Regions from separate parts of the Paenibacillus sp. FSL M7-1414 genome, predicted to be linked through region 1. Evidence: riboswitches for the same ligand, from Rfam matches in the RefSeq annotation. Region 1 holds a riboswitch; each other region holds the start of a gene.
What was found. A riboswitch is a leader RNA that binds a small molecule or an ion and turns the genes downstream of it on or off. The one in region 1 is predicted to bind thiamine pyrophosphate.

Region 1 (8,051 bases):
GTTGCCGATTCATATGGTCATCACTTCCTAATATACAGATTACTTGCTTTACTACCGCTTTTGTGGCCGCCAGCGCACGAGCAGCTTCTCCAGCAGGGCAATGAACAGGAAGAGCAGCAAGCTGAGCGCGACAATAATCATGATCGCCACGAATAGGCGGTCCGTACGATAAGCCGACTTTTGCAGCATCATATAATAACCAATACCCTTGTCTGCACCAATCCATTCGGCGATGATGGCGCCCATCACGCTATAGGTAGCGGCGATTTTGACACCGGAGAACACGGATGGCAGCGCATGGGGAAGCTCCAGCTTCCAGAAGATATGATGACGTTTCGCACCAGCCATGCGCATATAGTTCATCATCGCTGCATCTGTACGGGTCAAGCCGTCCATTGCCGCCACTGCAACGGGGAAGAAACAGACCAAGATGATCGTAATCAGCTTGGGCAACAGCCCGAATCCAAACCAGATTAACAGGAGCGGCGCGAGCGCGATAGTTGGGATATTTTGACTAAGAATAAGTAAAGGATACAGGGCTGACTTGAGAAAAGGGACTAAATGTAGCACCATCGCAATCAGTAATCCAACCGCTGTTCCAGCGGCGAATCCAATCAGCGTTAACTGAATGGTTGCGGAAGCGTGCATACCAAGCCGTTCGGCCTGGGTTGCCGCTTCGCGGGCGATGTCGGACGGTGCAGGCAGCATCCATTTCTCAATATGGAAGAGGGAGACGGCTCCCTGCCATATCGCTATAAAGAGAATAACCGCCACAATGGGCGGCCATACACTTTTGAAATAGGCAGGCATTAGCGATACTTCTCCGTCAGGGTATCCATGCTGAAGCCAGTAGGGCTATGGGCGATTTTGATCTGGGAGATGATGCTTGGGCTGCCAGCCTCCACAAGTACCTCGTGCATTTTACGTACAACTTCCAGCAGTTCCTCCAGTTCCCCCTCCATTGTGGTGTCGAGCGCGTTCACCTGATATTTCAGGCCGGATTGCTGAATAACTTCAATGGCGCGATCAACGTAAGGATAAGAGTTCTCGCCATTTGGCGTTTTGGGAATAACTTGAATGCTAAGTAGTGTGCTTGCCATGAGAGATCACGGCTCCTTTCGTGATAAATAAAATGAACTAATGACTGTTACACTTGCCACTTCGATGACAGAATAACCTTCCAATCGCTGTTATCCCCAGATTTTTTTGATTCCCTTTCTCTAAAGGGAAAATCCGGTGATAAAGGCGACCGCTTCGCTTTTTCACGTTATTTCTGTCCTCTCCGTCATCGTGTAAATATTAAGTTCGTTTTATATGAGAAATTTTATTGGGGTAAAAAATCGTTCGTATATGCCTTGCTCACATCGATCTGTTCATCCAGCAGTTTTTTGCTAAACATCCAGTCGGTGTAGTTCTGCCATACTTCCTGCTTTTGCTCACCCCAGCGCGGGGCGTCATCTGTGTACTTTGGACTAAGCCATTTCTGGCTTGCCAGTACGAGGTCTTTATCCAAGTCCGGTACGGCCTTGATCAGAATGTTCGCTGCGTCTTCGGGATGATCAATTGCGTATTGATATCCTTCTGAAGTGGCTTTCAGGAATGCTTTCACCAACTCAGGGTCGTTTTGGATCGTCTGCTCGTTTGTTACTAGTACAGGCGTGTAGTAATCCAGTGCATCTGAATAATCCTTCACATATAACATGTCGATCGGTTCTCCGCGCAGTTCGGCTTCAATACCTGTCCAGGCGTAGAAAATCCATGCGAAATCGATATCCCGTTTCACTGCGGTGAAAAAGTCGGCATCACCCATGTTAATGTTTTTCACTTTGGATACATCGGCTCCGTCGCCTTCCATAATGGATTGCATCACGGCTTCTTCGACTGGGGAACCCCAACCGCCATAGGTTTTACCTTCAAAATCTTTCGGTGACTTGATATTCCGATCCGCCGGAGCAGCGAAACCAGATGTATTATGCTGAATAACTGCTGCGATGGAGACCAATGGAACACCCTGTGTGCGGGCTTGAGTTACACTCTCCTGATAACTTACGCCAAAAGGCACTTCATTCGAGGCAACCATTGTATCTGCGCCACCGGCACCTGGTTGTACAATCTCAACGTTCAAGCCTTCGGCCTTATAAAAACCTTGATCTACAGCTGCATACAGGCCTGTATGATTCGTATTTGGTGTCCAGTCGAGCACCACTTTAATATCTTTCAGGGCGGCAGTGTCACCTTCGTTGCTGCTTTCCGTATTTGTGTTGCCGTTCTGCCCAGCTGGGGCAGCTTCTTTGCCACCACATGCGGCTACAGTCACCATAAGCACGCATAAGAGCAACAATCCCATCGTTTTACGCCATTTCATCTGTGGTTCTCTCCTTCGGTATGTCCGGCCGATTGGCACGGGGTACTCCTTGGCTTCATATCCAATCATCTTGCATAAATCGACAGATTTATACCAGTTGAGATCTGGATAACGTCACTTTTTTTAGCTCTCTGGCTATATAAAAGAACATTAAAAAAGCGTCCCGTATTCCGGGACGCGTGCAGGCGTTAGAGAGGTGGCGTTCAGCCATAGGGCTGTGCCATTTCGATATACTCCGATTCCTACGCTGGCATGATCCAGATCAGGTCTAAGGGTTAGTATCTTGGTGGGATACACTCTCAGCCGGCCAATTCCGACTCCCCTGGGAAACTATGAAGTTACGGGCATTACTAGGTGTAATTATAGGCCAGAGGGTAGGACCTGTCCAGTCATGAACTGGATAGGGACACGTATAAGTTATAAACAGGCCGTTATACATATGTATAACAGCCTGTTTGGATGTGTTATTTTCAATAATTATCGTGGGGAATCATATAAGGCAATCTGACTGAGTGCAAAAGCATCGGATTTTGGGTCATAACCTACCTGTTTCTGAGTGGTTTCCAGATTTAATCGTTTAAACCGATTATTCGAGATCCCATGCAGTATGGTGAAGGGTTCCAGATCGGTAGTTGTAATTGCTTTGAACATCAAATCACACAAGTCAGCCGGACTAATATACGCGCTCATATCCCTTGCCTCCAGCACGGGTCCGTTCGGTTGAAAATCATCATATGCACCTATACGTATTGCTACACTTTGTAAACCTTCGGTATACGCAAAATAGGAAGCGAGCGATTCTCCAAAACATTTGCTAACCCCGTACAAATTCCGTGGGCGTGTCGGCATGTCCGGATAGACCTGAGCATCAATGGGATACCCCTCGATCGTCTGTGCACTGCTTGCCAGAATGACTCTTCGTACACCTTGGTCCTTGGCTGCACGGAATACATTAAATGTGCCTTTGATATTGATGTCCAACAACGATTCATAAAATCCGGCATGCGGGGAAGGATCTCCCGCCAGATGTACAACCACATCCATGCCTTCGCAAGCATGCTGACAGGCTTCGGGGTCTGTCACATCCAGTGTCATGATCTCATGGCCTGTCCCTTGATACGTATGCAGTCTGTCGATATTCAAATCCGTTAGTCGCAGGTGAAATGTCTCTGACAAGTGTTGGGACAAGTCACGTCCAATTTTTCCGGCTGCGCCGGTAATTAAAATGTTCATGAAATCAGCTCCAATTCTTAGCGCTGGAAGAACTCAATCCATTCCTTTTCAGGTCCATAGATGAAGAAATAGCGGTAACCGTTAGGCAATGTAATAATCTCTCCGTCGATAAATTCGGCTTCGGTGGCTTGGATGCGTTTGTACTCAGAATCAAGATCATCCACGTGGATCGCAAAATGGTGCACCGTACCTTCAGAAGGCAGCTTGTCGCTGTATCCTTGAATTAACTCAATCTCAGTCTCATTACTTCCATTGAAGCCAAGGAAGGCGAGCTGAATGATACCGTTGGTATGGGTCACCCGGTCTTTCAATTCAAGACCAACGATCTCCGTGTAGAAACGCAGCGTGGTCTCCAGATCACGAACGGCAATGCCGACGTGGTCAATGCGTTTTTGAAAACTCACAATCAAAAACCTCCTTATATATTGAAATTTGCTACCATTTTAAGGGATATCATAGAGCTGTACTACATGGTTGTCAAATCCAATTTTAAATTGGAAAAACCATAACTGTTCACAGAATGTTCACTTATGTGGAGGGTTTCCTCATCTCTATAATTACGAAGGTAAACAGAGAGGATGAGAGAATTGCCAACAAGCAAGAGGGAACAAATTATTTTCGGATTAATGATGTGTACAGGAATGGTCTTGGTCATGATGTTTTTCAATCTATGGCACAGTGGGTTACTCGGCAAGATGTCCCCGATTGAGATACTGCTTCAATTCATATTATGTTTTGTCATCGCGTTTCTGGTGGAGTCTTTCATTGTTGGCCCCGTGGCGAGAAAGATTGCAATCTCCTTGCCCTTTGACAAGTCCAACAAGATTTTGGGTGTGCTTGCTATGTCATTTTTTATGGTGATTGGCATGGTTCTGATCATGTCCTTGTATGGGATGGTTTCAGCATATCTTGCGAATCAGTTAAGTGGGGCGTCCTTACTCCGTATGTACCTTCATACAATCGCTCGTAACTTCATCCTGGCGCTTCCATATCAGTTGATTATTTTGGGACCACTCGTCCGATATGTATTCGGTAAATTCATCAAGGATAACGGGCCCGTATTGCCTGTCGTTAATAAAAGTGTGTGATTCGGCTGGCCCAGAGTATTTCCTGGGCAATCTTATGCAAATGAATAAATATTATTCTCACCTTTAATGAAAGGTGATGAGAGAGGCAAAGATAGGGCACTGCCGCCATATTACAGCGCTAACGAATCGAGGACACCTTATTAGGCCAGTTTCTAAGGGAATGAAAACCTAACGAATCTCAGCGGTGTTATTATGCAAAAAACCTCCAACGAGACATTTAATTGAAGCTAATTATCTATAATAACGTCTCTAGGATTCGTTAGATTTCAAACATGCGGAAATGGAGGGGGATAGCGTGTGCTAGGTTCGTTAGAACAGAGTAACGCTACAAAAAAATGCCCACTGTCAGGTCATGACAGTAGACATTTCAATATCTTTAATAGGTATTTCTAATTCTCAGGACTAGACCAACACAGAACTGTTAAGTCGCAGAATTCACTATATGTTTGTTCTGCCATTGATACGTGATTACGCTAATGACAAACAGGCCAACTGCAAAGATCGCAAGCATCCATGCAGACTGATTAACCGCCAGATGATCAAGACTCCATCCCGTAGTCAAAGGCAGAATGGCACCGCCAACCCCACCTGAGGCAATCAAAATGCTGGGTGTGGATTCTTCTGTTCCGGGCAGCAGTTTACTGGCAAAGACAAGGGCAATTGAGAATATCCCTGACATCGCAAGTCCAAGCAGTAAGATGATGAGAAATGCAGACCAGATTTGGTTTGTAAATGGAAATATCATTAACAAGAGAACAGATGCAAGACAACTGTACAGGACATATACGCGGTATTGGAATTCCTCTGCGATATACCCGGCGAAGAGCCGTCCCACGGACATGGCAATCCAGAAACAGGTGACACTAAGGGCTGCTCCGGCTTCCTTCATGTTCATTTTCTCAATCAGAATCGCTGGCATGAAGTTCGCAAGACTCATCTCTGTGCCAACATAGAGGAAGAAGAACAGAACGAATAATACCAGAAGAGTCCTGTTACGGCCACGATAGGTTGGACTTGATGTACTTGCAGATGCGGGATGCATCTCACCCGATGTCCCAGCAGAGTGCGTATTTACGGAAGCATGATTTGAACTCTGTCGCTCCAGAAACTTATCGAGTTCACCGAATGATCCTTTCGCCCAGAAAACAAAGGTCAGCGCTGCGCAGATCGCAACAACGAGAAAGGAGAGGCGCCAGTATCCGGCAGCAATCAGACCGCTGGCAATGAGCGGCATGACCATCGCCCCAATCCCGAATAACACTTCCAGTCGACTCATGGCAACGGCTGTATTGTCTTTGATTGCAGCGATGATAATGGTGCCAATAACAGCTTCAACCATTCCGAATCCAAAGCCGGCAGCGGGTGCAATGACGAACATCCAGCCCCATGGTGGCAGCAGCATGTAGGATAATTCTGCAATACAGAGCAACGCTGTGGCGATTAACAGGCCTCCCCGTTTACCAAAGCGTCTGTTCAGCCATGGAGATAACAATACACCACCCAGGAATCCGGCAAATTGAGCAAAGATCAGCGTTCCGCCTTGGCTATAATCTTTGCCGTAATGTTCAAGTGCAACCGGTAGAATGGAACCGAGCACAACGTGGGCAAGTCCAATCAGGAAATAGGACAGACATCCGATCCAAAGTAATTTTTTCATAAAGAACTCCTTCTACTTATATACATAAATTGAGGATCACAATAAAGCGCAATCTTGAAGACAAAGTCTATCATAACAGGACATGTTAAGTTGTGCCATGAATTCCTGATCGATACAGAAGGTTTGCAATTTGGTCCGGCGTTCGTATATACTGAGACCAACAATTACAGATCGGACCATGCCGTTGAAGAGCATCCAACTCGGAGGCGTTTTCGCCAGGGGAGCGATATTTCCCCAAGTTAACCGGAACCGCCCGTTATCGCGGACCAAGAGGCTGGAAGCAGGATATCCTGATTCAGCAAGTTGGGTGGCACCGCGAGCAGAGCGCTCCTCGTCCCAAGGGATGAGGGCGCTCTTTGTATTTTTACAGCCAAAGGAGACGGTGACCATGTTAGAAATGAAGTGGATTCGTGCACATGCTGAAGAGGTTCAGGCCGCAGCAGACGGAAAAAAAATCAAGATCAACATTCGCACATTGTTAGAGCGGGATGAGGAACGCAGGGCACTTTTGCAGGAATCGGAAGAAGGTCGCAGGTTGCGCAATACGTTATCCGCGGACATTGGCAGACTCATGCAAGCCGGGAATCGGGAACAGGCCGAGGGTTTGCGGGCTCAGGTGAAACAGATCAATGAACAGTTGGAACAGGTGGAAGCGAGGCTCGCCCCTGTGCAGGAGGAAGTAACCAAGCTGCAATGGCTGGTACCCAATATCGTATCCCCGGATACCCCCAATGGCTCGTCGGATGCGGATAATGTAGAGCTGCGACGTGTGGGAGAGGTGCCAACGTTCGAGTATAATACCAAAGATCACGTAGAACTTGGGGAGTTGCATGATCTGATCGATATTCCCCGTGGAGTTAAGATTGGTGGTACGCGAAGCTATGTATTAAAAGGCGCTGGCCTGTTATTACATCGGGCAGTACAGCAACTTGCGCTTGATCTGCTGCTGAAGCACGGCTTCACACCGATGGAGGTACCGCTGATGGTCAGGGAGGACGCACTGGTGAACACCGGATTCTTCCCAACAGGTCGAGATCAGGTCTATGAACTTGAAGGGGAGAACAAGTGGCTGGTGGGAACTTCTGAAGTGCCGCTGGTCTCGTATTATGCGGATGAGATTGTTGATGTTCAAGAGCCTGTGAAGTTGGCCGCGGTATCGACGTGTTTCCGCAGTGAGGTTGGCTCCGGCGGACGGGATGTGCGCGGATTGTATCGTGTGCACCAATTTGCCAAAGTTGAGCAGGTCATTCTCTGTGCCCCTGATGCAGAAGAATCGGAGCGCATGTTGCAAGAGATTACGGGACACGCCGAAGAATTGCTGCAATTACTGGAACTGCCGTATCGTGTTGTCGCTGTATGTACCGGAGATATGTCGCAGAAAACGTATAAACAGTATGACATCGAGACCTGGATGCCAAGCCGCGTTGCATATGGAGAAACGCATTCGTCGTCGAATCTGCATGATTTTCAGGCGCGCCGTTCGAATATTCGTTGCCTGGATGCCGAAGGCAAGTTGGCCTATTGTCACACGCTCAATAATACGGCGGTGGCATCGCCGCGTATCCTGATTCCGTTGCTTGAGAATCATCAGCAGGAGGATGGAAGCATTCGCATTCCGGTAGCCCTGCGGCCCTATATGGGCGGGGCCGAGAGCTTGATTTTGCCAGAGCAGGACGAAGTGAAGTAGAGAGGTTAGGTAACGCTTTAG
Region 2 (8,051 bases), 3.2 Mb from region 1:
ACGATCCACGTCATCAGTAATGATACGCACAGAAGCAAAATTCACGAGATATCATCCTTCCTATAATAAGTAATACATTTTGGATCAAAACACTTCGCATTTACTTTTACTCCTTTACAATTGCTTACTCCAACTATACAAATACACTACTGACAACAGTATGTCAGTAGTGTTTTACGAAGAAACCACCGTCCACTAGCCATCATTCTATAGAACGTATTAGAGTTTCAAAGTGAGGGTAAGTGCTAAAAATCGATTGTACTTGGTGGTAAACAGTGTTACTCTAAAAGTCTGTGTTCGACAATATATTTAATATTAGCCACCAATTTAGTTGTAAAGAAAGGTAACACTATGATAAAAGTTAAAAACCTATCCTTCTCATTTCCACAAAAGGAACTATATAAAAACATTTCATTTACGTTTGAAGAGGCACAACATTGTGCTTTTATCGGAACAAGCGGCAGTGGAAAAAGTACATTGATCGATATCCTGATGGATCCGGAACGATATTTGTTCGAGGGCAAGTTAGAGATAGACCCCGATTGCAAAATCGGGTATGTGAGTCAGTTTTTGCAAGTAGATAAAACAAAAGAAATGACCGTTTTTGAATATATCGCAGAAGAATTCATCAAGATACAAGATGAAATTACAGCGATTTATGCGGAGATGGCCACCACATCGGATATGGATTCCCTGATGGAAAAGCTTCAATTGGCTTTGGACGCCTTCGAAGCGATGGATGGGGATAATTTCGAAAAAAACATCAATAAACAGTTAAACCTTGCCAATCTCATGAAGCTCAAAGATCTTAGTATATCCGCCATAAGCGGTGGGGAATTCAAACTTATTCAAGTGATGAAGGAAATGCTGAATCGTCCAGACTTCATGATAATGGACGAACCTGATGTATTTTTAGACTTTGAAAACCTGAACGCGCTTAAAAAATTGATTAACACACACAAGGGAATGTTGCTGGTCGTTACGCACAACCGATATCTGTTGAACCATTGTTTCAACAAAATCATACACCTTGAAAATACAGAGCTCCAAGAGTTTGACGGGCGCTATATCGATTATAACTTCTCACTGCTTCAGTCTAAGATCGAACTGCAAGAAATCGCAGTTGCTGAAGCTGAGGAAATTGAGAGATACGATCACATCATCGACAATCTTAGAGAGATCGCCACATATAATTCCGAAGCCTCCAGAGGCAGAGCGTTAAAAGCCAGAGTCAAGTTTCAAGAGAGATTGGAAGCACGTCGAATAAAAGAGCCATTTGTCGATATCAAACAGCCGAATATCCGTTTTGGAATCGATAAGGAAATGGAAGACACCGTTGTGGTTAACGTCAATAACTATAACGTTTCCTTTGACGAGTTGCTTTTGGAAAATGTGAACTTTGAGATCAAATCAACAGATAAAGTAGCCCTGATCGGTCCTAACGGTACCGGGAAAACGACTTTACTCCGAGAAATCTTTAAAAACAATCAGGATTCCATTGAAATAAATACCGATGTTAAAGTGGCCTATTTATCTCAGGTTCAAGGCGAAATGTTAAAAGATTCGAATACCATCCTAAATGAATTCATTGATTCCGGCTTTCAAACGTATGATGAAATTAGATCGTATCTTCCAAACTATGGCTTTGAAGGAGAAATCCTTGATCAAAAGATTGAATCGTTATCTGGCGGAGAAAAAAACATGCTTCAATTGGCTAAAGTTTCTGCCAGTCAGGCCAACGTATTGCTCCTGGATGAACCGACAAGCCATTTAGACATCTATACACAAATCGCATTGGAGAAAGCCATTGAGGACTACAAAGGTGCGATTATCATGATTTCTCATGATTTCTATTCGGTTGTCAATGGTATGGATTATGTTTTAATTATCGAGGACAAAACGATTAGTAAAATGAGTATAGAAGAATTCAGACAGATGATTTATACGAGTCATTTTGATGAAAACTATCTAGAAAATGAACAAAAGAAAAAGTCTGTTGAAATGAAAATCGAATTGGCTTTAAAAGATACTAATTTTGAACTTGCAAAAAGTTTGGTTGATGAGCTAGAAAAGCTGATTAAGTTGCTTTAGACAAGGTGAATATTCCATAAATCTAAATCCCCCTGTATGTGGATTAATCCGCATACAGGGGGATTTACTTCTAGAAACAGCTAAACGAGCTGATTCGCTGCAGATCAATGCCGGTGTATAGCCAGAAGAAGCCATTCCAACGGAAGCCAGCCACCGAATTTCTACCTACAAATACCGGGTACATCCAGAAGCCGGGACCACGATCCGGCCAAATATATGTGTAGCGAAACAGACAGCCGGATATGGCTCTTGGATCTACCGCATATAACGAAGCGGGTTGCTGTGGAATGAATGATGGTGGCGGCCCTGTAGGTGCCTGCACGCCTTGTGGTCCGCCGCCTCCACCCCCGGGGAACGATGGCGAACCAGGAAATCCGCCGGGTCCTCCTGGTCCTCCGGGACCCCCAGGTCCGCCAAACCCTCCACCAGGTCCAAAAGGAGGTAAAAATGTCATATCACATCACTCCTGTTCATTAGTCTAATGTATTGTATGTAGGCAATTGAGAAGGGGAATGGGTGGAAGCCTATAGAAGGCCGCTAATAATCAAGTCGAATTGAGATTACCAAATGATAACTTTTTATTGTAATTATTGTAAATTTATTATATGTAAGCGCTATCCAAAGAACTATAATCTATTTATCTGGATGTTAATCCGTTCAGAAATACTTAGACCAAATCATGAGGAGGAATTGTATGAAACGGTTAGGTCAATGGAATATAACAGCCTTGGTTCTTGTGCTGGTACTCGCCATGCTTCCATTTTCGAATGTCTCACATGCAGCCAAGGCAGTTACAGAAGTGGAGGAAAGTCATTTAAGCACAAACTTTGAAGACGGTACACTTCAAGGATGGACTCCACGTGTCGGTAGTGAAAATCTGACAGTGACACAGCAGGAAGCACACGAAGGCCAGTCTAGTATGCTAGTTTCCAACCGTGATCGTTCCTACCATGGACCGATGTTATCCATGAAGAACCTGCTTGAGCGTAACCAAGAGTATGAAATTACGGCATATGTAAGACTTACCCAGGAGCCCACCACGGATCAAACACTACAGCTCACCACATATAAAAAAACAACGGCCGAAAGCTGGAACCCGATCGGTAGCGTGAAGATTGCCAAAACAGAATGGAACACATGGCACAAGATCACCGGAAAATTTCAGTATAGCGATGATCCCACTGAATTGAATTTGTTCATCGAAACACCCTACATCTCTGAAGATAGCGTAGATACGTTATCGTTCTATGTGGATGATGTATCATTTACTCTGGCCGAGCAACTGGAGATTGAAGCAGGGATTCTGTCTCTGGAGGACCTGTATCAAGATGATTTCCCCATTGGTGCAGCGGTGTATCGCTGGCAGTTGGAAGGCGCATACGGACAACTGCTCACAAAGCATTTTAACAGCTTGACCGCAACCTATGAGATGAAACCGAAGTACATGTCTCCTTCCGAAGGTGTTTATGAGTTCGAGGCAGCCGATCAATATGTTCAGTTCGCTGAGGAGCATGGTATGGGCGTACGCGCACATGCGTTGTTGTGGCATATTGATGCTGCAGAGTGGATGTTCAAGGATCCTCAGGGTAACCCTGCGAGTCGAGAATTACTGCTTGCCCGGATTCAGGATTATGTCGAAACCGTCATGACCCGATACAAAGGTAAGATCTATGCCTGGGATGTGGTAAACGAGGCGATTGCGGATAGCAATGGTGATGCCAACGGTTTACGTAAAAGTCCCTTTTATGAACTAATCGGTCCGGATTACATTGAGAAAACTTATGAATTCGCTCGTGCAGCCGATCCGAATGCCAAATTATATTACAACGAATACTTCACGGAAATCCCTGAGAAAAGAGAGCATATGTATCAGTTGGTCAAACGACTGAAAGAGAAAGGGCTCATCGATGGTGTGGGTTTGCAATCCCACTATAACCTGGAATCCCCGCCCATCAAGGAAATTGAAAAAACGATCAACATGTTCGCCGAACTTGGATTGGATATTCAGATCACGGAACTGGATGTGGATAGCGGAATTCCATTTGGTGAAGAGATGTCCGATGAAGTTGCGGTAAAGCAGGCGTATCGATATAAGGAACTGTTGGATTTGTACAAAAAACACAAAGATCACATTTCTTCAGTTACCTTATGGGGACTCCAAGATGAGAAATCTTACAACAACCAGGCTATGCTGTTTGATTCAGCCCTGAAGGCCAAAAAAGCATACTGGGGACTCGTGGATGAATCCAGCTTGCCTGTGTTGACACAGAGAGCCGTCTCACTTTCGGGTAAACCGGATATCAAAAAACAGTCACAAGATCCACTCTGGAACAAAGCGGTGTCTACTCCACTGAAGGGTGACTCTTCGGGATCAGCCAGTTTCCGCACCTTATGGGATCATAGTAACCTGTATATCCTTGTGGATGTTCAGGATGCAAAGACAGATGTGAATGACAGAGTAGATATCTTTGTTGACCTCAATAATGGCAAGACCACTTCATATGAAGCAGATGACCGACACGTAATCATTAAGCGGTCGGGCAAAGCTGAGGGCGTGGAGAAGCGTTCATATCATGTACGCGAGACCAAAGCCGGATATCAGGTTGAATTGTCCATTCCGTGGGGTGGTATCCAAGTCCGATCAGAATATGAAGCCGGATTGGATATCCGTGTGACTGATGGCGGTTCAAGTGGGACACAACCTTATAATCCACTGTACTGGAATGATCGAACACAATCTCAGGAACAGGATACAAGCAAATACGGCGTGATTCAGCTTGCCCCTATGCCCAAATCTGCACAAGCTGTACAAGGGATTGTTCAGATTGATGGGAAGAAAGACACATCATGGAATAAGGCTGCACCGTTTGAAGTAAACCGGTTGAACCAAAGCGAAGGTGCAGAGGCAGTGGCTCGCGCAATGTGGTCAGGTGAATATCTATACCTGCTGATCGACGTCACTGATCCAAACATCATCACAGATAGCATCAACCCATGGGATCAGGATTCGGTTGAGATTTTCCTGGACGAGAATCACCAGCGCACACCGTATTTTCAATATGATGATGCCCAGTTCAGAATCAGTGCAGACAATGTGGGAACCTTTGCAGGGGGTGCCTCACCTGGACGCCTTGTAAGTGCTGTGAAGAAAACAAATAAAGGATATCTCGTAGAAGCCAGAATTCATTTACAATCATTGACGCCCAAAGCAGGAAATGTTCTCGGTTTCGAGCTCCAAATTAACGACAACCAGGGCGGAGGTAAGCAGAGCGTAGCCAAGTGGAATGATACGACCAATGAGAGCTGGAGAAATACTTCCCAGTACGGAATACTCACTTTTGTCGGAAAGAACAAACTCGGGCATTAAACCATCGGCAGTAGTTGCAAGAATAGAAACCATCATAACAGTGGCTGAAACTCAACCATTGTTGTGATGGTTTTCATCGTTTACATACGTCACCAAAGGTGATGAGGGGCGATACAATCTGCCTTGACTATATTTAACAGCCCTTGATATACTAAATGGATGTTATTTTATCTTTTATGGGAATAAGATAGTAATCAACTACATACAACCGTTTGCGAGGGAGCCTTAACCGGCTGAGAGGGTGTTAAACCGACCTTACCTGATTTGGATAATGCCAACGTAGGGATGCAACGATGAAACACTGTACTTGGGTAGCTCATGCGAACCCCCTTGTTTTAGTGTATTTGTCTGCGAAACATCCTATGGATGTTTCGTTTTTTTTGTTTTTAAATACGTACATTATGAATTGGAGGAACACATGTTGACTATTTCAGAGAGACTATATCAGGCAGCACAGCCCGTGTGGAAAGAATGTCTCGAGCATCCCTTTGTTAAAGGAATCGGAGATGGTTCCTTACCGGTCGAACAATTTCGTTATTATTTGCTGCAAGACTACTTGTATCTGTTCGATTATGCCCGTGTATTTGCACTAGGTATCGTCAAGTCGCACGACCCCAAATTGATGCAGTTTTTTAGTAAAAACGTAGATAACATCCTGAATGGTGAAATGAAAATCCATCGTTCTTATATGGAGCGATTAGGAATTACAGAGGATCATGTTTTTCAGGTAAAACCTGCACTGAAAAATGCAGCCTATACTAACTATATGCTCTCTGTTTCCCATACGGGTGGCATAGCAGAAGTACTTGTTTCCATTCTGGCCTGCTCATGGAGCTATGCAGAGATTGGTCAAGTCCTTGCCCAAAAGCCAGGCGCAGCTGATCATCCTTTTTACGGAGAGTGGATCACAGGATATGCTTCCTCTGAATACAACAGCAGCAATCAATCCCTAGTGACGTTAACGGATAAGCTATTAGAAGGCTGTAGCGAGGGAACGTACCAACGGATGGAAGATATTTTCGTGATGTGCAGTCGCTTTGAGCTTGATTTTTGGGAGATGTCATGGAGGCTGGAGCCTTAAGTTTACTGGTAGTTCATTCAATTAGAGAGCAGCGGCCATAAACAGTCTCAGGATGGAAATTAAGTAAAGGAACGCTTGTATAAGCGTGTTTCGTGATGATACCGAAAAAAGGGCGGAGTGTATCCGCCTTTTATTATTGTTGAAATTCTTGACACAGGGACATTTTGTTCTCTGAAGTCTCTGGCTAAAATCAAAAAGGGTGTCAGGACGGAATGTTCATAGCAGTCTGAATATTTTTCAGATCGAGCTGAATTTGCTCTGCAATATGGTAAGGGTGGTATAAGCCATGCTGCACCATGTAATTTGATATCTTTTCATGAGAATCTATGGCTTCATCGAGCTGTTTCATCAAAATTTGTTTGATTTCGGGGGTGGCACATTCGGTCACAGCCATGGCGTAGTTTCTGACGCTGCTCTTGGCGTTCATCAAAAAATCCATTGCGATTACGTCATCGGTCAGCGTATTAAGACCAGTCATATGTTCTAATATTGGGTTCATTTTTTATCTCCTATACAGTCGCTTTAGACAGCACTCCACCGAGCTCCTGAAGCTGCTGTTGTGATAATGTCGCATCTTGTTGCAAAATTTGCTTGAGCTCCGGGTCGGTTACCAGAGCTTGCATGGTCTTGGATTTAGTCATACAAACCGTCTTGAACGCAGCTATTTCATGCACCTCGAGCATCTCATGCAAAGCGTAAGTGGAATCCATTCAGATTGTCCTCCCATGTATCTATTCATATTTAAGGCTTTAAGATGACTTTAATGCAATCGTCCGTTTTTGTATCGAACACTTCATAGCCCCGTTTGGCCTCGTTGAGCGGAATGACGTGCGTAACAATGTCGCCAGGGTCCACTTTGCCAGACGTAACCAACTCGTACATGTATGGCATGTAGTGAATGACCGGAGCTTGTCCGGAACGGATATTCACGTTTCGCTGCATGATATCACCGAGCGGGAATCCGTTATAACGTCCGCCGTATACCCCAGTGACTTGAATGGTGCCACCTTTGCGAACAGCCTGAGATGCAATGATAAATGCGCTCATGGTGCCGCCTTGCAGTTTCATACCGCTGGCTAGAAATTCAAGATCGCTCATCTTGCCGTCCATTCCTACCGCATCAATGACAACATCGGCGCCGCCTTTGGTCATTTCCTTGAGAGTGTTCCCAATATTCTTATCCTGTTCGAAGTTTACGATTTCCACATTGTTTGTTCGCTTCGCATGCTTTAAGCGGTAATCGACATAGTCGACGGCTATGACCCGCTTAGCTCCTTTCAGCCAGCAGAACTTCTGGGCCAGGAGTCCGACCGGGCCGCAGCCGAGCACAATGACCGTATCTCCATTTTTAACGCCGGCGTTATCTACGCTCCAGAATGCCGTCGTCATGGCATCGGCGATCAAGCTTAGCTTTTCGTCCGGTTGTTCGCAGTTTTCAGGGATCTTAAAGTGGGTAAAATTAGCAAATGGGACCCGTAAATACTCCGCTTGCCCGCCGGGATATCCGCCGGT
Region 3 (8,051 bases), 250 kb from region 1:
TGGGAAATAGGCTTGCCTCCAGTGGGAGGTGATCCTATGAACTTCTCTTTTAACGACGTAATCGTGTTCGCGATGTTAATTATTGCGCTCCTGACATACATCGATCGTAAAAAGAAGTGACCCGCCACAGGTTGACGGCCTGACGGGTCACTTCATCTGAACTTGCTGCACTCGGAGGAATACCCACCGCAAATGCTGTGCAGGAGTAGCCATTGGCCTGGCTACTCTTATTGGTGTTTACTTACATTCATTTTATTAAACATCAGCTAGACAATCAACCATAATGCTGATAAAAAGTATCAGGAAGCTGATCAATAAGATGAAGAAGACGACATGATAGCAGTATTCTCACCTTCAAACGATGTCAGACTGCCCAGCTTGCGCTGTATCGGCGCCTAGGAGCGTGTCCGATATTCCTCGGCCTTTTCCTGCATCCCGGCAGCTACAGCCTCATTCTCAGACAATCCTTTATCAGCGGCAAAGGCACGAATGTCCTGCGTGATGCGCATGCTACAGAACTTCGGTCCGCACATGGAGCAGAAATGAGCTTCTTTGGCCCCTTCTGCTGGCAGCGTCTCATCATGGTAGGACAGCGCACGTTCCGGGTCCAGTGACAGGTTAAACTGGTCACGCCAGCGGAACTCAAAGCGTGCCTTGGACAATGCGTCATCGCGGCGTTGAGCACGCGGATGGCCTTTCGCCAGATCGGCGGCATGAGCTGCGATCTTGTAGGCGATGACCCCTTCCCGCACATCATCCTTGTTGGGCAGGCCCAGATGTTCTTTTGGCGTAACATAACAGAGCATGGACGTGCCGAACCAGCCAATCATGGCTGCCCCAATGGCGGATGTGATGTGATCATATCCTGGCGCAATGTCGGTCGTTAGCGGCCCAAGTGTGTAGAACGGTGCTTCTTTACAGATCTCCATCTGCAAGTCCACATTCTCCTTGATCTTATGCATCGGCACATGACCCGGGCCTTCGATCATCACCTGCACATCATGCTTCCATGCGATCTGCGTCAGTTCCCCAAGCGTGGCCAGTTCCGCCATCTGAGCTTCGTCATTCGCATCGTAGATACTGCCTGGACGAAGTCCATCTCCCAGTGAGAACGCCACATCATACCTTTTCATAATCTCGCAGATTTCTTCAAAATGGGTGTACAAAAAATTCTCCTGATGATGCGCCAGACACCATGCTGCCATAATGGACCCACCGCGAGATACAATGCCTGTCATTCGCTTGGCGGTCATGGGGATATAACGCAGCAGTACACCTGCATGAATCGTAAAGTAGTCCACGCCCTGCTCTGCCTGCTCAATGAGTGTGTCACGGTACAACTCCCAGGTCAGCGCTTCCGCTTCGCCATTCACCTTCTCCAGCGCCTGATACAGCGGCACCGTACCAATCGGCACAGGTGAATTACGGATGATCCATTCCCGGGTGGTATGAATGTTTTTGCCTGTGGACAGATCCATCACCGTATCCGATCCCCAGCGTACCGCCCAAGTCATCTTCTCCACCTCTTCCTCGATGGAGGAAGATACGGCCGAGTTACCTATGTTGGCATTGATCTTCACGTGAAAATGACGACCGATCAACATCGGCTCACTCTCCGGGTGATTGATGTTGGATGGCAGAATGGCCCGTCCACTCGCCAGCTCCTGTCTCACAAATTCCGGCTCCACGCCTTCACGAATGGCGGCGAATTCCATCTCAGCCGTAATGACTCCCTGTCTCGCGTAGTGCATCTGAGTCACGCAGCGTTCTGGCTGTGCCCGCAGCGGTTTGCCACGCAATCCAGGGTACTCTTCGGCTCCAGCTCTCTTTCCTCCGGGCTTCAGTCCGTTATCCTCCGGTTTAACTGTACGGCCCTGATAAGCTTCAACATCGCCGCGCTCTGTGATCCAACGTGTGCGCAGGGATGGCAGACCTGCACGGATATCCGCATGGAATGCGGGATCGGTCATGGGGCCGCTCGTATCGTAGACACGCAGCGGTTCGTTATGCTCCACCCCTTGGGGAGTATTTGTGTCATGAAGGACTATCTCACGCTCCGGTACAGCAATGTCCGGCCGTGAGCCCTGAATGTAGACTTTGCGGCTGCCCGGAAAGGGCTGGACCCGTCCGGCCGCTCCTGTTTCTTTTTCCACCTGCCGATCGTTATGTTCCTGTTCAATCGCTTGTTGTCCCGTTTGATTTCCTGTACTCATGTTCGCTTGTCTCCTCCTCAGTGTTCGTCGCTTGTTTGGTTGGTTTCGTCATTAGCTCACTTACGTACCTGTCCCAAATCATGCGCAATGCAGAGAAGAAAGAGCGATCCTACACCAGACCAGGGAAGACACTTTTCATGTACAGTTAACAACAGACGGAGGCTGCCACAGATCTTGGATGATCTATGGTGCGTTCTCTATTCATCCAAGCCCACTTCCGCAGGTTATCGAAAAAGAAGCCCATAAAATCCGCGCTATATCGCCCGTTCCCTGTATATAAAAAAGCCGGTCCCCGAAGGAACCGACTTTTATGTCCATCACCAATAATGCACCTTTATGCAGCTCCTTAACGGAGCCCTACAAGGGTCACATCATGTGGTGGTTGTGGTCATATCGCCGATTACTTCCCTACGCTGGTATGATCCAGATCAGGTGCAAAGGGTCCGGAATCTCATGCGATTCCGTCTCAGTCCGGACAATTCGGACTCCCCCAGTAACGTTAACAAGTTGCGGCTTACAGATGCCGCCGTTCATATTCAATGAAGCTGGCCCCGTTGGGCCGTCCATTACAGAGTAGCGTAACCGGAACATAAAAACAACCTTTATATTCCAGAACACCAACTCAATTGGAGAAAAACCTTACCTCAACATCAGGATAACATGAGCCCCATCTGCGTAGCAGCATCCTTCAACACAGGTGCGTATTCATGCAATGTCTCCTGCGAGAGTCGGCTGACAGGCCCTGAGACCGAGAGGGCAGCTGCAATATTGCCTCTGCGATCCATAATCGGAACAGATACCGCGGCGGCTCCCGGCTCACGTTCCTCATAACTCGTCGCATATCCGTTATCCCGGATATCTCCCATCTGCGCCAAATACACCGCCGGATCAATAAACACCGGCCATTCCGGCCCGTTCATCAGTTCTTCACGATCCTCGTCCGTGGCAAACGCCATCAAAACTTTGCTGGAAGCGCCCACAGACAGCGGGAGTCTAACACCCACTGGAGCGACTCGGCGGATCGCCTGATCACTTTGCACCGCCTGAATCCGTATCCGTTCACTGCCATCACGCAGGTACAGACTCACGGTCTCCCCCAATCGATCTCTCAGTCGCTCCATCGCAGGCAGCAGCAGAATAGCGGGATCATCACTGCGGGACATATGAGCCGACAGTTCCCAGATTCGGATGCCAAGTCGGTACTTCTCTGTTGCTGCATCGCGGATCACGAACCCTCGATCCTCCAGCGTAGCCATCAAACGGTGCACTGTACTTTTGTGCAGGCCAATCTGGCTGGCAATTTCGGTGAGTCCCAGATCACTGCGTGTGGTAAAACATAATAATATATCCAGCGCCCGTTCCACAGCCCGGACGGTTAACTTGCGATCTTCCATGGCATAATGCCCTCCTCATGTTTCATCACATGAAACTTGGTTACATAAATTATATGAGAAACGGTCTCATCTGTAAACCAAAAAGAGCCAAAATCAAAATAGGCCAACGTGTAAATTTTTCCTTTTTATAAGACTTAATCCCCTGTAATTTACACACTAAGGTAATGTTACCCATATATCTTAAGAACTATATAACAATTGCGTAACAAATGCCCTCAATCAATTGACTTTGACTATATTGGAACATACGATAAAGATATATTACATTAAGATATCGCTCTGAAGCAGGCTCTGAAATCGACGCAATTCTCTTTTCATGTCGTTGTTATCTTCAACTGAACTTCAAAGGAGGGGCATTCATGTATCAATCATCCCAGAGCGAAGCCCCGCTGCAAACAAAAGTGTCCGATCTGCCCTCTTCCCTATCACCGAGGCTGATTCGGTTCAAACATATTATCGTAGCGTTGCTGCTCTCCGTTGTATTTTTTCTACTGTTTTGTTTTATTGCACTGCATGGTTATATCGCATGGGTATTATCCAATCCAACGGTAGCGCCTGTCTTCTCCAATCCGATGCAAGCCAAGAACATGAAGTATGAAGACATCACGTTCCCGGCAGCAGATGGCAGCCGCACGATGCAGGGATGGTATATACCTGCTGACAATGCTGCAAGCAAAACGATTATTTTCAGTCACGGCTATGGTGCTAATCGTGAAGAAACATGGGTACCCATGTATGACCTGGCACACTATGCCCATCAACTTGGGTTCAACGTGGTCATGTTCGATTATGGCTTCGCCTCCCAGGTGAACAAAGCTGTGGCCACAGGTGGCAAAGCTGAGTCACAGCAATTGCTGGGTGCCATCCAGTTCGCCAAGCAACGCGGTGCACAGGAACTGGTTGTCTGGGGCTTCTCGATGGGTGCCGGTACAGCGTTACAAACCGGACTTATTACGAAGGAAGTAGATGCAATGATTCTGGACAGTGCGTTCCTGCTGGAGCCAGATACGCTGTACCACAACATTCACAACCAGATCGATCTGCCACGTCAGCCTACACTGGAGATCATGAAACTGTTGTTCCCTGTTCTGAATGGTACCGGATTACAACAGATTCCATACCAGGAAGTGAAAAAGGAAGATTATCCGTTCCCGATTTTCTTCATCCATGGTACAGAGGACGAGAAGGCGCCTTATCCAATTGCGGAGCAACTCGCCGCCAACCAGACTAATCCGTATTCGGATGTATGGATTGTCCAGGACGCGCATCATGAACTTATTTTCCGGGAGCATCCGAAAGAATATCTGCGCCGTGTCTCAACTTTCCTCAGTCATGTAACGAAAACAAGCAGTGACGATGTGCAGAACACGAATAATGGAGAATAACCAAATTTCAATCATCGAATTTTTTCCAGAGCCCTCAGGGGCTCTTTTTTTTGCACTCATAGGACAACAAGCTCGGAGAATATACTCTTGGGACGCATGAACAGATGGTCTGCATGCAATGAATTTCATCTGAAGGAGGTTCAACATAGATGAACTGGTATGGATATGGTCACCTGCTGCCTCTGCGGACATTGGAGGAAATCCGTTTCTGGAAAGAACAGGAGAAAGAACATACACTCGTCATTCGTGCCCTGGTTCCTGATCTGGAGCCCCCCTACGTCAAGCTACTGGAGGAATGGGAGGTTACCTTTGCAAACAGTGAGCGAGTAGCCAATCAGCTTTTAAAACAAATATTGCCCGGAACCCATCTGCCTGCTCCCTACATCGTTCGTTGTATCGATCAACTTGTGTTGGCAGCTCGGCAGCAATCGAGAGAGTTCATCAAACAGCTGTATGTTCTTCTGGAGCAAAGTGCTGCTGTGCAAGCTGTTCCGCTTGCCAAAGTACTCATTCTGCATTTTATCCGCGAGTCGGAGTATTTTCTGGGCGTATTGGATACGCTTGGCCAACCTGGCATCTTGCGCGAAACGGATTCGGAGCCATCACTTTTTCTGGAAAATGCGTTGCATACGTCAGAGTCAGAAAGCATCCATCGCCAAGCTTCAGAAGCTCCAACTTCTCCAGAGGGGAATGTAAATGCACCTGCCGCTTCAGCTCAGATTCAATCCGCAACCATTCAACCGCCTTCTACGGGAACAACACAAGCCACACCCAGCTCTACAGCACCTCCCGTAAAAGAGAAGCCGGTTCCCATCGGAGGACACACACTGCCGCCTCTCCCCTATGCGTACAATGCGCTGGAGCCACATATTGATGAGCTGACGATGCGTATCCATCATGACAAACACCATCAATCTTATGTGGACGGACTAAATGTAGCAGAGAAAAAGCTGGCGGAATCGCGAAAAAAGAATAACTTTGAACTCATCAAACATTGGGAACGTGAACTTGCCTTCAACGGGGCAGGCCACTACCTGCATACGATCTTCTGGACAATTATGAATCCTGCTGGTGGCGGCAAACCTTCCGGTATGCTGGCAGAGCAGATCAAGCGGGATTTCGGAAGTTATGAAGCGTTTAAGAATCAATTCACAGAAGCCGCGAACAAGGTGGAAGGCAGTGGCTGGGCGATGCTTGTCTGGAGCCCGAGAGCACATCGTTTGGAGATTTTGCAGGCGGAGAAACACCAGAACCTGTCCCAGTCCGATATCGTACCGCTCCTGCCACTGGATGTGTGGGAACATGCCTACTATCTGAAACATCAGAATGAACGCAAAAAGTATATCGAGGATTGGTGGAACGTTGTCTACTGGCCCGCTGTTGCCGAGCGTTACGAAACGGCACGCAAGTTGTTGTGGCCGCCTTATTAAGCTTGGGGTTAGATGAATTAGAGAAAAAAGAGATATCTCCAGCCGAATGACTGAAAGATATCTCTTATGGTGTATACAAAAAAGCAAGCCTCTTGTAAAAAGAGACTTGCTTGTATTTTGAGAGACTTCCTATTTCTAAATGTTCACTTAAGAAGCACAGCCCTCGCACGCCACATAGTTGTCGCCAACCTGTTTGCTAATGGAGATCAGATCGCCCAGCTTGATATCAGACTCGTCTGTAAACTCCAGATCGGCTATACGTGCAACGATCAGTGCAGCAGCCTCTTCCTTGCTTGTTGCCATTTGGCTGAACTCGGATTTTTCGCCTGTTGATACAACCTCATATAAATACGTATATCTCAATGTGTCCATCCTAACACTCTCCTTCCGAAATCACATCATATCATCTCTATTAACCAATTCCAAGCCCTAGTAAAAAGTGTTAATCGTATCGCAGCTTCATCTGCTCAGCTGTCAGGCGTACTTCTTCAGAGCCAACGCTAAGCACCCTGCTGGTCTCCGCCTGTGGATAGCGATCTCGTAGTGTTCGAACCAAAGCCGCAGTATATGCCGCGGCTGAAGGTACACCTGCCAATTCTTTCAGACTTGCCATCGTGCCAGGCTGAACATCAGGATATCCTTCACTCGCCCCACCTGCTGCATGCTGATAGAATTGTCGCACGTCCGCTGCCAGTTGATCTCCCTGACCTTCCACGATGATAAAAGCCGTAATGATATACGCCTTTGCCTGCCTGCGCTGGGCAATACCACAGAATTTCAATCCACCTACACTGACATCATAATCTCCCGGGCAAAAAGCACCCTGGACCTCGCCTGTCTGCGCCTGATTCGACCACGGCGTTAACGACTCGGCAATAATCGAAGCCATCTCCCGGAAATCATCATGAATATTGATAGCATGTCCGGGATTAGGCAGAATCAGCGACACATTAACTACCCCTGGGTTCAAGGGTACTGCCGCTCCACCGGAAGGCCGAACACAGACCGCTGTCCCTTGGCTTCTAATCTGCTCCATCGCTTCTACAGCCTGTGGCAACCTGCGGTCACGCAGACCCGCTACAAAGGCATCTGGGTGTCTCCATATATGTGCAACAGGTAGATGCCCTGCTCCAACCCGCCTGCACATAACTTCTTCCCACGCAAAAGCTTCGAGTACACTACTACCTTGTCGCATGAGTGGTGTCTCCCAGATTTGCAGACGCAATGAAGCCTGTTGATCTGCCTGTAGTCCCTTTTCCGGCTGAACCGGTTGATCTGAATGGGAAGGTACACTCATCGTTCCATTACCTCCGGCTTAACGAATTCATATGTATCCAGTATATAGGAATGACAACGCATATATAAATAAGCCGGTTCCCAGGGAACACGGCTTATTTATATCACATCCTATGGCTAGAAACTGCTGCTTCCAAAACCAAAGGAACTTACTCATCCGGCTTGTCCAGCGAGTGGACATACCTGATCTTAATCTTTTACCAAAGACAAGAACTCCGCACGTTGTGCCGGATTCTCACGGAAAGAACCACGTACAGCAGACGTTACCGTCTTGCTTCCCGGTTTCTTCACGCCGCGGGAACACATGCACAAGTGCTCGCCTTCCACAACGAC
Region 4 (8,051 bases), 500 kb from region 1:
GAGCGAATCATTGGTATCCGCAGGCATCTGAATATCGACATCCAGACCTTGGTCTGCAAAGTATCCTTTTTCCTGAGCCACATAGATGAAGGAGTGTACTGCATTCGGGTACCAGTCGAGCATGATAGACAGTTTATCTTTGGCGTCTGATGCTGGTTCGGTTGCAGACGGATCTGTTTGCTGTGTATTGGTTGCCGAATCTGTTGTTGGCGTATTTTGGCTAGTGTCTGTGGTGCTGCATCCGCTAACGATCAGCAAAAGGCTAATGAGTATGATGGGAAGCAGGGAGTATATACCTTTGTTATTCATAAATGAAGTTCCTCATTTCATCGTTTTGATTTGTAGAAAATGGGCAACAGCATGTTAACGATAATGTGACAATGAACTGATTGAAGATGTTGCTGAAATTGTGCATAAGATATGTTTTGTTTTGAAGATTGTAAATACTGTATTTGCATCTAATTTCTGTCTAAGTATTATCCAACGTTTCTTTTGCCTCCATGACGATGACGCCGTATGCTAAACCGTTTCTCCAGCCAGGTAATCAGTACAAACAAAACGATCCCAAGCAGGGATAACAGCAAAATGGCGGCAAACATCGCATCCGTGTTCATGTTGCTGGACATACGACGGCTGAAGTACCCTAGACCTTTGCTACCACCGAGCCATTCGCCAATCGTTGCCCCAACCACGCAGTACACCACAGACATCTTTAGCCCCGAGAAAAAAGAGGGAAGTGCCAGTGGAACCTGGAGTTTGCAAAAAATATCCCATTTGCTGGCGCCCATGGTGAGCAGTAGTTCACGCTGCTCCGGATCGCCTTGGCGGAGTCCATCGTAGGTACTGACCACAATGGGGAAGAATGCGATTAAGAACACCACCGCGACTTTGCTCCACAACGTGTAACCAAACCACAAGATAAATACGGGAGACAAGGCAATCAGCGGGATGGTCTGACTGATCACGATGAAGGGATACAAGGCTTTTTCAATCGATCGGTTCATATGCATGCCTGTTGCTAGCGTAATTCCAGTCACTATGGACAAGACAAAACCAACAACAACCTCCATAAAGGTAGCAGGCAAATGGATGGTCAACAGCAGACGACGATGCTCAACCAGTGAGCCTATGATGGCCGTGGGTGCAGGAATGATGAAGGAGGGCACCCATCCCATACGCACGATCACTTCCCAGATCGCCAGTAATAAGAACATGAGCATAATAAACAAACCACATTGGGAAAACGACCTAGAGAGCCACTTCGAACACCACGCCCAGACGCTGACCTCAGCTCTATCGCTTTGCATGCAATTGTTCCTCCAGTTGTTGTCTCATCTGCACGAGAGCCGGTTCGTAGATCATGTTCGAATGCCTTGGGCGTGGTAAAGGAACCGTCATCTCACGCAACTGCTGACCTTGCCCCCCTGGAGTTAACAGAATGATACGGTCACTTAACAGCAGGGCTTCTTCGATGTCATGTGTAATGAACAGCACGGTTTGGCCAATGCCCTCCCAAAGCTCCAGCAACCAGCGATGCATTTCTCGTTTGGTTAAGGCGTCGAGTGCACCGAAGGGTTCATCCAGCAACATGAGCTGCCCGCCTGTAAGCAAGGTACGAAGAAATGCCACCCGCTGCCGCATGCCGCCGGATAACTCATCCGGGTAGGCCTGTTCATAACCCGACAGGCCGAACCTTGCCAACCCAGCTAGGATGTTTGCCCGTAACTTGTCCTTGTCCTGTCGGCCTGGTGCAAGCTCGGCAGGCAGCATGCAGTTCTCCATGACGGTACGCCAGGATAACAGCAGATCTTTCTGCGGCATATAGGCGACTCGTCCGAGCCGTTGTCCTTGCGGGACATCAGCTATATCGATGGTGCCAACGGTTGGTTCATGCAAGCCTGCGAGCAGCTTGAAGAGCGTGCTTTTACCTGATCCGCTGGAGCCGATGAGCGAGACAAATTCTCCTTGTTGAACCTGAAGCGACACATTGGAGAGCACAGGGGACTCTTTTTTTTCGGGAAAAGCAAAGCTTACGTTGTGAATGGTTACATGGTTATCCATCTGATCCTCACCCCCTTGATGTCAGACTACTGCAATAACAACGGCATCCTATACTCTGCAAAAGGAACAAAAAAGACCCACCCATTTCCGGAGAAATGAGTGGGTCTGTAAGTTAAATCCGCAATTTATCTTCACATACATGAAAAATTCCGCTTACTAAAAGGCCGCTCCACTTCCCTCCGCTGGTATGATCCAGATCAGGTTCAAAGGGTCCGAATAGTCATATTCGTCTCAGCCGCAAGGCTCCCCTAGTGCAAAAGTTCAAGATATGCAGTTGTGTGTTCAGCATATATCACTTGAACATGAACTGTAAAGAGGCAGCATGATGGAATTGTTGAGATGAACTTGGAGTCAGACCCGAACAACTGAACAATTTACCTGGGCTCCCTAACCCGATATAATAGTGGTGGCGCATATTGGCCGGATCACAAAATGCAGGTGGGATTGTTCTCCCTCCGAAGCAGAATGGGGACCCGAGTTGAAAACGTTCAAAAAAGTATATATTGAGATCACGAGTATCTGCAATCTGGCATGCAGCTTCTGTCCGCAGACACAGCGTGCCAAAGGATTCATTGACCCTGAAGTCTTCAACAATATACTGGATCAAGTTAAACCACACACCAATCATATTTATCTACATGTCAAAGGTGAACCCTTGTTGCATCCCAAAATAGATCTGTTGCTCGATTCCGCACATGAGAAGGGACTCAAGGTGAACATTACAACGAATGGTACACTGCTGCCCAAGACTCAGCATAAATTGCTTGGCAAACCGGCGCTGCGGCAGATGAATTTCTCCCTGCACAGCTTCGATGGGCATGAAGGTTCAACAGATCGTGACGGGTATCTGCGTCATATTTTGTCCTTTGTACACGAGGCCGTTAAGCACAATGTCATCATCTCATTTCGGTTGTGGAATCTGACACAGGATAACTTCACGAATGCTCAGATGAATCGAAATCGGGAGACCCTTGAAGTATTGGAACGTGAGTTCAATCTGGATTTCCGCATTGAGGAAAAAGTAGTTCCAGGTAGCGGGGTCAAAATTGCCCCGAATGTATACCTGAATCAGGACCATGAGTTCCGGTGGCCAAGTCTGGATGCACCTGAAGATGACGGCAAAGGCTTCTGCCATGCACTTCGCGGTCAGGCAGCTGTGCTTGTAGATGGAACGGTGGTTCCATGCTGTCTTGATGGCGAGGGTGTCATTAACCTCGGTAACGTTCACGAGAAGTCATTCTCGGAGATTATTGAGGGTGAGCGAGCGAACAATCTGGTATATGGCTTCTCCAAACGCGAAGCTGTAGAAGAGTTGTGTAGAAAGTGCGGTTATCGTCAGAGATTTGGAGCCTGATATTTTATAACAGCAAGCCAGAAGACATTCAAGATCACACATTTGGAGACAAATGTAGTGGTCTTTTTTTGTTATTGGGGATTAAGTGAGGGGTACAAACGTTACAAATGAGCATACCAGAGGTTGATATGAGCATATTGCTTGAGAGACCTAGCATGCAAAAAATGCCGATATGACAGGGATTGTACGATGTCATGATATATCTGATCTAATGATTATTCTAGTTACCTTCCTTATTTGGTAGGATTAGGTTGTTGGTCGGACAGAGGTGCACCTCTGGCGAACTTCCAGTACAAGCCCAGGCTGTACATTACCAAAAAACGAGAGAATAAGGGAGGAATAAAGTTATGAAAAAAATGTTGACGTTGTTACTGTCCGCTGGTTTGGTTGCTTCTATATTTGGTGCAGTTCCGGCTGCGGCTGCGCCTACGGTTGTAAATTCAACTATTATTGTTCCAAAGGGCACGACCTATGATGGTCAAGGCAAAACATTTGTAGCTAATCCTTCCACACTTGGCGACGGATCTCAAGCAGAAAATCAGAAGCCAGTCTTCCGTCTGGAGGCAGGGGCCACGCTCAAAAACGTAAACATTGGATCACCAGCTGCTGATGGTGTTCACTGTTATGGCAACTGTAATATATCGAATGTGGTCTGGCAGGACGTGGGCGAGGATGCACTGACATTGAAGTCTGCCGGAACGGTTAACATTACCGGTGGGGCAGCGTATAAGGCTTATGATAAAGTGTTCCAGATGAATGCAGCTGGAACAATTAACATCAAAAATTTCCGTGCAGATGATATTGGCAAACTGGTTCGCCAAAATGGTGGAACTTCCTTTGCAGTTAACATGACGCTGGATAACTCCAACATTTCCAATGTAAAAGATTCGATTATGCGTACAGACAGCAGCACATCACAAGGGAAAATTACGAATACCCGTTATTCCAAAGTACCAACGTTGTTCAAGGGGTTTGCTTCAGGGAAAACGAGCCAGTCTGGGAACACGCAATATTAGACAGAAGATTGAATCGCTGGAGTTGGTAAAAGTTTAAGCTCTGCTTGTAATTTGAAGTTAAAATATAACGCCAAAAAGAGCGTTCCAAGGTCATTGTTACAATGACTTTGTGGGACGCTCTTTGTAATGCAGATGTCATAGTATAGTTCTGCTGAGCAATGTTTTATAGAGGATGCTCAAATTATTGCTCTCCCGGAACTTCAACGATGACTTTGCCTTTCTCGGGGACAACAGAACCGGTATCAATAGAGTCCAATTTGTTCATGATTTCGTAAGAGGTTTCTTCAAGCATGCGAGAGTACTTAAATGATACGAGTGTTTGACCTGCTACGGAAGGACGAGTCCCTGCTTCAGCAACGGCTTTGTTTTTAATAAAGAACAGGTCACCGATGGTTCCGGCATTTTTGCTGATGTTAGCCTGCCATTGTAGCAGTGCACTTCCATTTTTAAGGATATAATAACTGATCAGATCGTTATCCTCAACAACGAAGAAACGATCTTTTTTGTCTTGTTCAAAAATGTATTCAATGGATGAATCCACTGGACCCAAAGGGTTGCGAATGTCCAGACGTGCTTGTCCCAGTTCAGAGAAGCGTGGCAGATGCAGTGCGGCTTCACGCGCCACAGTCAGATCGGAACTGTTATATTCTTTTACAATCGTAGCATCGGTAGTGTAAATGTAGGCTTCCTTGGCCTTCTGGTTCCACTGCACCTTGGCACCAAAAGCTTCACCGATGGCACGGAGCGGAAGCATCGCTTTACCATTCACCAGAATCGGCGCTGAGGATAATGTCGCATTCTGACCGTTTTTCTTCATTGTTTTGCTGTTAGGTGTAAGGACATACTTATCGCTGCCTGTGCTAATGCTGATCTCTTTTGTTTTGTTATTGTAACCAAACGTATAGTTGCCGAGGAATTGAAGCTCCGTCAATGCCACGTACGTAATACCCTGCCGTATGACAACATCATATTGAGCTTGAACATTGTTAATATAAGCTGTCGGTTTAGGTTTAGTTGTTGCGGCTTCCGCCACAGTGGATGAGAGTAAGGCAGGTGCCGTGCCTGCGGTGAGTATCGAAGCGGCAAGGACCATTTTCCATGTTTTAAGTTGCCAAATAGAATTGTAATCTTTCATCACTATCAATCTCCCTTCTAATGTTTAAGACGGACTACATAACCTAAATGTTTCATATTATGGAAAGTGAACCATCAGATTCTTTCCCCTGTTACCCCAAATGAAGCATGATGCTTTTTCTAGGGATTGCCACAAATACCCATCTGATGTACATTAGAAGCAATGAAATAAGTGAACCGGGAGCTCAATGAAGTTGGGCTGAGAGAGTGGCCTTGTGCCGCTGACCGTACATCTGATCTGGGTAATGCCAGCGTAGAGAACATGGATTTGCGATATGTAAGGGTGAATTGTGGGAATGAACGTGGATGAACAACAGACCTCTTTGAACTGTGGTGGTGTATCTGCCATGACGGAGGGGGGCTGGTTGATATTCCGTATTTTCGACATCCATCCAATACATCATTGTGAGGATTGTACACTGTACGTAAGGCCTGCCCGGAACCGGGGAGGCTTTTTCGTTTATTTTGATAACCCCCACAGGGAATAAAGGAAGGACGTAGAGAACATGGCAACAACAGCAGGCAACAAACGATTGAAACTAACGGATATTCTGGTAACCATCGTGATCGCAGTAGTGTTTGGGGTGATTTACAAGATATGGGGACCTACATATGACTTGATGAAACCATTTGGCGTTCATGCGGAGCAGATGATCTACGGCATGTGGTTTATGGCGGGCACGTTTGCTTTTGTTATTATTCGTAAACCAGGTGTGGCTATTCTTGCTGAAGTTGCGGCATCAACGGTAAGTGCTTTTCTGGGTAGTGAATGGGGCATGTCCACACTTGTATACGGTCTGTTGCAAGGATTGGGAGCCGAGATATTCTTCGCCGCATTTTTGTATCGCAAAACCAATCTGTTTGTCACCTGTCTTGCAGCCATAGGAGCCGCAGCGGCTTCGCTTTTGCTGGATTACCAGTACGGGTATATTGATTCACTCTCGGCCTGGAACTACACGTTATTTATCGGATTCCGCTTCATTGGGAGCATCTTGATTGCTGGAGTGTTCGCTTATTATCTCGCCAAAGCATTGGAACTGACTGGTGTAACGCGTTCGCTCAGACCGGTATCCAAACAAGATTATGAGGCGCTGGATTAGATGAACGGGGAAGAGAATTCGCAAGCGGTAAGTGTGACTAATCTAAGATGCAAGTTCCCGGGAGAGAAAGCCTTGGTATTTCAAGGCTTGTCTCTTTCTGTGCGTCAAGGAGAGAAAGTGCTGTTGCTTGGCCCGAGTGGCTCCGGTAAATCAACGTTATTGCAAATTCTGAGCGGTCTGATACCACGTTCGGTTGAGATTCCGATGAAATGTGATGATATTCAGGTTCCCGCCAAAGCAGGAGTGGTCTTTCAAGATCCGGATACCCAGTTCTGTATGTCATTTACAGATGAAGAGATCGCATTTGTTCTGGAAAACCGAAATATTCCGCGTGAAGAGATGCCTGCTCTGATTGAATATTATCTGAAACAAGTGGGGTTATCCTTTGAACAGAATCGTGTATTGATCCAGTCCATGTCTCAGGGGATGAAGCAACGTCTTGCGATTGCTTCGATGCTTGCCATGGACCCGGAGGTATTGTTTTTGGATGAACCCACTGCACTGCTGGATGATGAGGGGACTTCCCAGGTGTGGGATACGGTCAGACGGATCGCCAGTGACAAAACAATCATCATCGTTGAACACAAAATAAACGAGATTGTGGATATGGTCGACCGCATCATTGTGTTATCACCTGAAGGAAAGATTGTGGCGGATGGGCCAGCACAGCAGGTATTTACTCATGAACGGGAAAAGCTGAAGGCTTATGGAATCTGGTATCCGGGTGTGTGGGATGAGCACGAGCAGGCAGCTAAGCAAGAAGAGGGAAGTGCTTCTGGAGAGCTTCAAGTGTGTGTGGATCACGGCATCTCAAGTTTGGAAGCACAGCAATCGTCTGGCTTATCCGATACACCGGGTATATCCCCCATATCTCACGTCTCATCCTTATCGCCTGTATCACCCGGCTATCAGCCTGCACTGGACTTGCAACAGTTCACCGGATGGCGTGGGAAAACACCCTTCATTCAGGTAGAACAGGCCAAAGTATGGCATGGGGATTGGATTGGTATTGTCGGAACTAATGGAGCTGGCAAGAGTTCATTGTTGTTATCTCTGATGAATATCCTGAAAACAACAGGTCATTATGAGGTGGAAGGTCAGCCTTCTGGCAAAACGGAGCAGCTTGCAGATCGAATTGCGTTTGTATTTCAGAACCCGGAGTTTCAATTTGTGACCAACACGGTCGCGGAAGAAGTGGAATTCTCATTACTGAGGGGCAGGCTTTCAACGGAAGAAAGACTTGTCAGGACTGATCATATGTTGAATCAATTTGGACTAATCGACCTGTCCGAGCGCCATCCCTACCAATTATCGATGGGGCAGAAACGACGCTTGAGCGTTGCCTCTGCACTGGTGAGAGAGCAGCGAATATTGCTGTTGGATGAA

Region 2: it holds a riboswitch for thiamine pyrophosphate, as region 1 does, so the genes downstream of both, tenA (thiaminase II) here and MHH92_RS02310 (ABC transporter substrate-binding protein) in region 1, are expected to answer to the same signal.
Region 3: it holds a riboswitch for thiamine pyrophosphate, as region 1 does, so the genes downstream of both, thiC (phosphomethylpyrimidine synthase ThiC) here and MHH92_RS02310 (ABC transporter substrate-binding protein) in region 1, are expected to answer to the same signal.
Region 4: it holds a riboswitch for thiamine pyrophosphate, as region 1 does, so the genes downstream of both, MHH92_RS04490 (ABC transporter ATP-binding protein) here and MHH92_RS02310 (ABC transporter substrate-binding protein) in region 1, are expected to answer to the same signal.

The regions. Positions count from the first base shown of each region.
Region 1 covers NZ_JBBOOS010000001.1:479,425-487,475, forward strand. Annotated here, with positions in the region: gene MHH92_RS02295 (ABC transporter ATP-binding protein) at 1-13, opposite strand, end outside; gene MHH92_RS02300 (ABC transporter permease) at 52-810, opposite strand; gene MHH92_RS02305 (thiamine-binding protein) at 810-1,100, opposite strand; gene MHH92_RS02310 (ABC transporter substrate-binding protein) at 1,325-2,365, opposite strand; TPP riboswitch at 2,587-2,699, opposite strand; gene MHH92_RS02315 (NAD-dependent epimerase/dehydratase family protein) at 2,843-3,598, opposite strand; gene MHH92_RS02320 (VOC family protein) at 3,616-4,002, opposite strand; gene MHH92_RS02325 (hypothetical protein) at 4,186-4,686, shown strand; gene MHH92_RS02330 (MFS transporter) at 5,108-6,343, opposite strand; gene serS (serine--tRNA ligase) at 6,732-8,030, shown strand.
Region 2 covers NZ_JBBOOS010000001.1:3,643,379-3,651,429, forward strand. Annotated here, with positions in the region: gene MHH92_RS15750 (VOC family protein) at 1-45, opposite strand, end outside; gene MHH92_RS15755 (ABC-F family ATP-binding cassette domain-containing protein) at 352-2,091, shown strand; gene MHH92_RS15760 (transporter) at 2,162-2,545, opposite strand; gene MHH92_RS15765 (endo-1,4-beta-xylanase) at 2,786-5,458, shown strand; TPP riboswitch at 5,665-5,762, shown strand; gene tenA (thiaminase II) at 5,877-6,539, shown strand; gene MHH92_RS15775 (spore coat protein) at 6,742-7,038, opposite strand; gene MHH92_RS15780 (hypothetical protein) at 7,049-7,249, opposite strand; gene MHH92_RS15785 (zinc-dependent alcohol dehydrogenase) at 7,281-8,051, opposite strand, start outside.
Region 3 covers NZ_JBBOOS010000001.1:728,942-736,992, reverse strand. Annotated here, with positions in the region: gene thiC (phosphomethylpyrimidine synthase ThiC) at 396-2,213, opposite strand; TPP riboswitch at 2,602-2,715, opposite strand; gene MHH92_RS03415 (IclR family transcriptional regulator) at 2,864-3,607, opposite strand; gene MHH92_RS03410 (alpha/beta hydrolase) at 3,967-4,992, shown strand; gene MHH92_RS03405 (Fe-Mn family superoxide dismutase) at 5,142-6,422, shown strand; gene MHH92_RS03400 (hypothetical protein) at 6,570-6,794, opposite strand; gene MHH92_RS03395 (lipoate--protein ligase family protein) at 6,865-7,719, opposite strand; gene folE (GTP cyclohydrolase I FolE) at 7,908-8,051, opposite strand, start outside.
Region 4 covers NZ_JBBOOS010000001.1:983,796-991,846, forward strand. Annotated here, with positions in the region: gene MHH92_RS04480 (ABC transporter substrate-binding protein) at 1-309, opposite strand, end outside; gene MHH92_RS04485 (ABC transporter permease) at 477-1,307, opposite strand; gene MHH92_RS04490 (ABC transporter ATP-binding protein) at 1,294-2,061, opposite strand; TPP riboswitch at 2,219-2,321, opposite strand; gene MHH92_RS04495 (radical SAM/SPASM domain-containing protein) at 2,540-3,415, shown strand; gene MHH92_RS04500 (pectate lyase) at 3,763-4,431, shown strand; gene MHH92_RS04505 (copper amine oxidase N-terminal domain-containing protein) at 4,613-5,566, opposite strand; gene MHH92_RS04510 (ECF transporter S component) at 6,072-6,665, shown strand; gene MHH92_RS04515 (ABC transporter ATP-binding protein) at 6,666-8,051, shown strand, end outside.